DNA from 2 places in the Streptomyces sp. NPDC053426 genome. Region 1 is predicted to be linked to the other one. Evidence: predicted binding sites of a transcription regulator. Region 1 holds the regulator's gene; the other holds the start of a gene.
The links. The regulator HspR, encoded in region 1, represses chaperone genes until heat shock. The targets are predictions, from matches to a motif close to TTGAGNNNNNNNNNCTCAA.
Positions count from the first base shown of each region.

Region 2: lon (endopeptidase La) is a predicted target of HspR. The motif match lies at 1,734-1,752, and genes of this name have one in related genera.

Region 1 is NZ_JBVJKE010000003.1:435,684-439,386, reverse strand. It holds gene ACZ62B_RS08955 (sugar ABC transporter substrate-binding protein) at 1-834, opposite strand, end outside; gene ACZ62B_RS08950 (heat shock protein transcriptional repressor HspR) at 1,112-1,561, opposite strand; gene dnaJ (molecular chaperone DnaJ) at 1,568-2,749, opposite strand; gene grpE (nucleotide exchange factor GrpE) at 2,786-3,460, opposite strand; gene dnaK (molecular chaperone DnaK) at 3,457-3,703, opposite strand, start outside.
Region 2 is NZ_JBVJKE010000002.1:168,569-172,271, reverse strand. It holds gene ACZ62B_RS04595 (HAMP domain-containing sensor histidine kinase) at 1-59, opposite strand, end outside; gene ACZ62B_RS04590 (response regulator transcription factor) at 56-796, opposite strand; gene ACZ62B_RS04585 (spermidine synthase family protein) at 921-1,625, opposite strand; gene lon (endopeptidase La) at 1,775-3,703, shown strand, end outside.

The sequences.
Region 1 (3,703 bases):
GTACTGCTCGCCGACGAGGATGCGCTGCACCGCCGCGAGCTCGGCGTCCTGGCCGGTGATCGGGGGCAGCTCGGTCACGCCGGCGGCCTTGAGCGCCTTGACGATGCCGCCCGCCATCCCGTCGTTGGCGGAGTAGACCGCCTCGATGTCGCCCGCGCCGATCGCGTCGATCGCCTCGGCCATGTTGGCCTGGGCGTTCTCCGCCTTCCAGTCCTTGGTGTCGTAGGACTTGGCGATCGTCACCTTGCCCTTGAGCTCGGAGAGCGCGCCCGCCTTGAACTGCTTGGCGTTGGGGTCGGTCGACGAGCCGTTCATCATCACGATCTTGTCGGTGATGCTCGCCTCGCCGCCGAGCGCCTCCAGCAGGGAACGGCCCTGCACCTCGCCGACCAGCTCGTTGTCGAAGGAGATGTACGCGTCGATCGGGCCCTCGGCGAGACGGTCGTAGGCGATGACGGGGATGCCCGCGTCCTTGGCCTTCTGCACGCCGTCCGCGATGGCGTGCGCGTCGACCGCGTCCAGCACGATGACGTCGACCTTGTCGTCGATCATCTGCTGCATCTGGTCGGCCTGCTTGCCGGCGTCCGCCTCGGCGTTGGCGTACTCGACCTTGCCCTTCTTGTTGGTGAGGGACTCCACCTTCGTCTTGAAGATGGGGTAGTCGAACTGCTCGTACCGGGTGTTGCCCTTCTCCGGGAGCAGCAGCCCGACGGTGATGTCGTCGCCCTTGGTCGGACTCGCGTCGTCGCTGCTCCCCGTCGCGTTGAGCGCGCCGCATCCGACGAGCGTGACGGACATGGCGGTGGCGGCCACGGATATGGCGATACGACGCATGCGAGGGCTCACTTCAGGTGCGTTTTGGACGTGGGCACAGCTTTGCGGCCCATGTGACTGAAAAGCCAACGCTTCAGCACCCACCGGAGTCAAGGTCGGCCACTTAACGAGATGGACACGGCACGGTGCGCCGAACTCGTGAGAGACCCGCGGACGTCCGGCGAGAATCATCTGGACACGCAGCCATACGATAGTCACACAGGCAACTGTGCATAAGCCGAGAGGCCCGGAGGTTCGGTGAACCTCCGGGCCTCTCGCGGTACTCCGGGCCGGCGCCTCAGTCCGACTGCTGCCGCTTGGGCCGCCACACCACCAGCGCGCTGGTCTGCTGCACCTCCTGGTAGGGCACCAGGTCACGGCGGTACGAGGCGTGCACCGCGGCCTCGCGCTGCCGCATCGCCGCGGCCGCCCCGTCCAGGGCGTTCTCCAGTTCGGCCGCACGGGCCTGGAGGGCGGCGACCTGGTTCTCCAGTTCGATGATGCGCTTGATTCCGGCCAGGTTGATGCCCTCGTCCTGCGACAGCTGCTGCACCTGACGGAGCAGTTCGATGTCACGGGCCGAGTAACGACGGCCCCGGCCGGCCGTGCGGTCCGGCGACACGAGACCCAGCCGGTCGTACTGCCGCAGTGTCTGCGGGTGCAGGCCGGAGAGCTGGGCCGCCACCGAAATGACGTAGACCGGGGTGTCATGGGTCAGTTCATACGGATTGCGTCGACGGCCGTCCATCTGAAATCAAGCTCCCTTCGCGGCCTGGAACAGCTCCGCCCGCGGATCGTCGTCCGCGGTCGCCTCGCGATACGCCTCCAGTGCGTCACGAGCCTTCCCCGACACGTCCTTGGGAACACTCACCTCCACGGTGACCAGCAGATCGCCGCGGGTGCCGTCCTTGCGGACCGCGCCCTTGCCCCGCGCCCGCATGGTGCGCCCGTTGGGCGTGCCCGGCGGAAGCTTCAGCGTGACCGGCGGACCGCCCAGCGTCGGCACCCGGACCTCGCCGCCGAGGGCGGCCTCGGCGAACGTCACCGGGACCGTGACGGTCAGGTTGTCGTCCTTGCGGCCGAACACCGGGTGGGCGCCGACGTGCACGACGACGTACAGATCGCCGGCGGGGCCGCCGCGCTCGCCCGGCGCGCCCTTGCCGCGCAGCCGGATCCGCTGGCCGTCGCTGACGCCTGCGGGGATGCGCACCTGCATGGTCCGCGAGGACTTGGCCCGGCCGCTGCCCTTGCAGATCTCGCAGGGCTCCTCCGCGATCAGACCGCGGCCCTTGCAGTCGGGGCAGGGGTCGGTGAGCGAGAAGCCGCCGCCGGAGCCCCGCGCCACCTGGCCGGTGCCGACGCAGGTCGGGCACACGCGCGGTGTGCCGTTCTTGTCGCCGGTGCCCGAACAGGCCTTGCAGGGTGCCTGCGAGGACATCCGCAGCGGGACGGTCGCGCCCTCGATCGCCTCGGTGAAGCTGAGCGTCACCTCGGACTCGATGTCCTGGCCGCGCCGCGGCTGGGTGCGCGTGGTGCCCGCGCCGCCCCGGTTGAACAGGCCCCCGAAGACGTCACCGAGGCCGCCGCCGAAGCCGCCGCCCGCCTGCTGGCCGCCGGCCTGACCTCCGAAGAGGTCACCCAGGTCGAAGTTGAAGGATCCGCCGCCGCCCGCGCCCGGCCCCGGCCGGAAGCCTCCGCTGCCGAAGAGGGCGCGCGCGTCGTCGTACTCCTTGCGCTTCTTGGGGTCGCCGAGGACGTCGTTCGCCTCGGAGATCTCCTTGAACCGCTCCTCCGCCTTGGCGTTGCCCTTGTTGGCGTCCGGGTGGAACTCGCGGGCGAGTTTCCGGTACGCCTTCTTGATCTCGGCCTCGGTGGCGTCCTTGGGGACGCCGAGGACCTTGTAGTAGTCCTTCTCGATGAAGTCCTTGGTGCTCATCCCCGACGTCCCTCCTTCCCTGCGTCAGCTATCGCGTCAGCCCTCCTCCGGGCCACCGCTCTCCTTGTTCTCCGACGGTCCGTCCTGCGCCTCGGAGGTGCTCTCCTCGGCCGGCGGAGCCGTCTGCGCGCCGGGCTGCGGCTCGGCGACGGCCACCCGCGCGGGGCGGATGGTGCGCTCGCCGATCCGGTACCCCGGCTGAAGAATCGCCACGCACGTCGTCTCGGTGACGTCCGGCGCGTAGCTGTGCATCAGCGCCTCGTGGATCGTCGGGTCGAAGGGCTCGCCCTCCTTGCCGAACTGCTGGAGGCCCATCTTGGCGATGACCGTCTCCAGCGACTCCGCGACGGACTTGAAGCCGCCGACCAGCTCGCCGTGTTCCCGCGCGCGGCCGACGTCGTCGAGCACGGGGAGCAGCTCGCTCAGGAGGTTCGCCACGGCGACCTCCTTCACGGCGACCCGGTCGCGCTCGACCCGGCGGCGGTAGTTCTGGAACTCGGCCTGGAGGCGCTGGAGGTCGGCCGTGCGCTCGTCGAGCGCCGTGCGCGTCTGGTCCAGCTGGGCCACCAGTGCCGCTTCCTGGCCCGTGTCCCCGGCCGGGGCCGCCCCCTCCTCCGCGGAGGGGGTGGAGGCGGCCTTCGGCTCGGCTTCGTCGGAGGGGACGTCGGGCTGCTGCGACTGCTCGTCGAAGCCCGGGGTCTCCTCGGTCACGCCGCACCGTCCTTGCGGTCCTCGTCGACGATCTCGGCGTCGACGACGTCGTCGTCGGCCTTCGCCTCACCGGCACCGGCGGACGCGCCGCCGGCGGCCTGGGAGGCCTGGGCGTCGGCGTACATGGCCTGGCCCAGCTTCTGGGAGACGGCCGCGACCTTCTCCGTGGCCGTGCGGATCTCGGCGGAGTCGTCGCCCTTGAGCTTCTCCTTCAGCTCGGCGACGGCCGTCTCGACCTCGGCC
Region 2 (3,703 bases), on a different contig from region 1:
ACACCGCCCCAGGGCTGCCGCGCCCCGGGGCCTCTGCGTCCGGCCGGACCGTCGCTCATGGCGTCGGCGTCTCCAGGGCGTAGCCCACGCCGTGCACGGTGCGGATGCGCTCGGCGCCGATCTTCCGGCGCAGCGCCTTGATGTGGCTGTCGACCGTGCGGGTGCCGGAGGCGTCCGCCCAGTCCCACACCTCGGCCAGCAGCTGCTCACGGGAGAGCACCGCGCGGGGGGTGTTCGCCAGGCACACCAGGAGGTCGAACTCGGTGGGCGTCAGGTGGACGTCCTCGCTGCGCACCCGCACCCTGCGCTGCGCGTGGTCGATCTCCAGCTCGCCCAGGCGCAGGATGCCGCTGCGCGGGGTCGTCGCCGCGAGGGCGGCCCGCTCCATGCGGCGCAGCAGTACGTGCACGCGGGCCGCCAGCTCCCGCATGGAGAAGGGCTTCGTCATGTAGTCGTCGGCGCCGACGCCCAGCCCGACCAGCATGTCGGTCTCGTCGTCGCGCGCGGTGAGCATCAGCACCGGCACCGGCCGCTGGGCCTGTACGCGCCGGCAGACCTCCAGGCCGTCGAAGCCGGGCAGCATGATGTCGAGGATCAGCAGGTCGGGCTGCCAGGCCTCCGCCGTGTCCACCGCGGACGGGCCGTCGCCCGCCGTTTGCACCAGGAATCCCTCGGCGCGCAGGCGCGTCGCGATGGCGTCCACGATCGTCGCGTCGTCCTCGACCACCAGGACCCGGCGCTGGGCGCCGGGGGTGGTCGTGGCCGTGCCGTTGTGGGAGGTCTGTGTCTGCTCCATCGCCCGCCCCTGAGGTGTGCTTTTTCCGGAATCCGTGGGGTGATCCGTCGTCTGCGCATCACTGCGATTGACGTTTGAATGACCGCGTCAGGGCAGCAGCGTACGGGGATTCACCGTGGCTTTGCTATCCAGGTCGGACGCCGAGGTGCACGACGTCCGGAACGCCCCGGGCAACGGGGATCTCTTCGGTACGCACCTGTTGGAACCCGGCATTCCGCAAGGTTCCCTCGAATTCCGGGGACGGTTTCGCCGACCATACGGCGAGTACCCCGCCCGCCCTCAACACCCTTGCGCAGGCGGCGAGTCCGGCCGCCGAGTAGAGCCCGTCGTTGTCCTCGGTGACGGTCCAGTCGGGCCCGTTGTCGATGTCGAGGCAGAGCGCGTCGAACGTGTCCGATGTCTCATCGAGGTAACGGACGAGGTCCGCCTCGACGATCTCCGTACGCGGGTCGGCGAGGGCCCGCGCGGAGAGCCCGGACAGCGGTCCCGCGCGGTGCCACTCGACGATCGCCGGTTCGCGTTCCACCACGGCGATCCGTCCCCAGCGGGGCTGCCCGGCGGCGTGTGCGAGCGAGAAGCCGACCCCGAGGCCGCCGATCAGGACGTGCGGGCCGGTCCCCGGTCCGTGCCCCGCGCGGGCGTCGAGGGCGGCCAGGGCGGCGTCGACGAGCCGCCGCTCCGAACGGCCGTCGGAGGTGTCCATCAGGAAGCAGCCGTTGGCGATGATCTGCAGCAGGTCACCGTGCCTGCGCAGCACGACCTCGCCGTACGGGCCCTCGCGGCGGTCCAGGACTTCGGGGGGTTCGGGAATGTCGTACGGGGTGGACATGCGTTCATCCTGGCAGCTCCCTTTCTGCGGCGGCCGGGGCTTCGGCACCCGGGACGGTGATCGCTCAGAGCGAACGCGACTCCGGGAACATTCGGCGGCTCACAAGCATTGAGTCGGCATAGCTCAACTTGACTGCCGAAGGGGAGATCATGGCTGCTGAGTCCACACCGCTCGCCCTGCCTGTGCTGCCGCTCGACGACGAGGTCGTGCTGCCCGGGATGGTGGTTCCGCTGGACCTGAGCGATTCCGAGGTGCGCGCCGCGGTGGAGGCCGCCCAGGCCGCCGCCCGCACCGCCCCGGGAAAGCCCAAGGTGCTCCTGGTGCCACGCGTCGACGGGACCTACGCCGGCACCGGCGTGCTGGGCACGGTCGAGCAGGTCGGCCGGCTGGCCGACGGCGATCCCGGCGCCCTGATCCGCGGCCGGGGCCGCGTGCGCATCGGCGCCGGGACCACCGGGCCGGGCGCGGCGCTGTGGGTGGAGGGCACCCGCATCGACGAGAGCGTGCCCGAGCCGCTGCCGGGGCACGTGACCGAGCTGGTCAAGGAGTACAAGGCGCTCGCCACCGCCTGGCTGCGCAAGCGCGGCGCCTGGCAGGTCGTGGACCGCGTCCAGGCCATCGACGACGTCTCCGCGCTCGCCGACAACTCCGGCTACTCGCCCTTCCTCACCACCGAGCAGAAGGTCGCCCTGCTGGAGACCACCGACCCGGTGGCCCGGCTCAAGCTCGCCACCCAGCAGCTGCGCGACCACCTCGCCGAGCAGGACGTCGCCGAGACCATCGCCAAGGACGTCCAGGAGGGCGTCGACAAGCAGCAGCGCGAGTTCCTGCTGCGCCGCCAGCTCGAAGCCGTGCGCAAGGAGCTGCGCGAGCTCAACGGCGAGCAGGAGGGCGAGGAGTCCGACGACTACCGGGCCCGCGTCGAGGCCGCCGACCTGCCGGAGAAGGTCCGTGAGGCCGCGCTCAAGGAGGTCGACAAGCTGGAGCGCTCCTCCGACCAGTCGCCCGAGGGCTCCTGGATCCGCACCTGGCTCGACACGGTCCTGGAGATGCCGTGGAGCGAGCGGACCGAGGACGCCTACGACATCCAGGGCGCCCAGGCGGTCCTCGACGCCGAGCACGCGGGCCTTCAGGACGTGAAGGAGCGGATCACCGAGTACCTGGCGGTGCGCAAGCGGCGCAGCGACCGGGGCCTGGGCGTCGTCGGCGGACGGCGCGGCGGTGCCGTGCTCGCCCTCGTCGGCCCGCCCGGCGTCGGCAAGACCTCGCTCGGCGAGTCCGTCGCCCACGCGATGGGCCGCAAGTTCGTCCGTGTCGCCCTCGGCGGCGTCCGCGACGAGGCCGAGATCCGCGGCCACCGCCGTACGTACGTCGGCGCGCTGCCCGGCCGGATCGTGCGGGCGATCAAGGAGGCCGGGTCGATGAACCCGGTCGTGCTCCTCGACGAGATCGACAAGGTGGGCTCCGACTTCCGCGGCGACCCGGCCGCGGCCCTGCTCGAAGTCCTCGACCCGGCGCAGAACCACACCTTCCGGGACCACTACCTGGAGGTCGAGCTCGACCTGTCCGACGTCGTGTTCCTGGCGACGGCCAACGTCCTGGAGGCCATCCCGGAGGCCCTGCTCGACCGCATGGAGCTGGTCCGCCTCGACGGCTACACCGAGGACGAGAAGGTCGTCATCGCCCGCGACCACCTGCTCCCGCGCCAGCTGGAGCGCGCCGGGCTGGCCGAGGACGAGGTGACGATCGACGAGGGCGCGCTGCGCAAGCTGGCCGGCGAGTACACGCGCGAGGCGGGCGTGCGCACCCTGGAGCGGTCCATCGCGCGGCTGCTGCGCAAGGTCGCCGCCCAGCACGAACTGGGTGAGCGGAAGCTGCCCCTCACCGTGACCGAGGGCGACCTGCGGGGCCTGATCGGCCGGCCGCACCACGTGCCCGAGTCCGCCCAGGACCCGGCCGAGCGGCGTACCGCCGTCCCCGGTGTCGCCACCGGGCTCGCGGTGACCGGCGCCGGCGGAGACGTCCTCTACGTGGAGGCGTCCCTGGCCGACCCGGAGACGGGCGCGGCGGGGCTGACC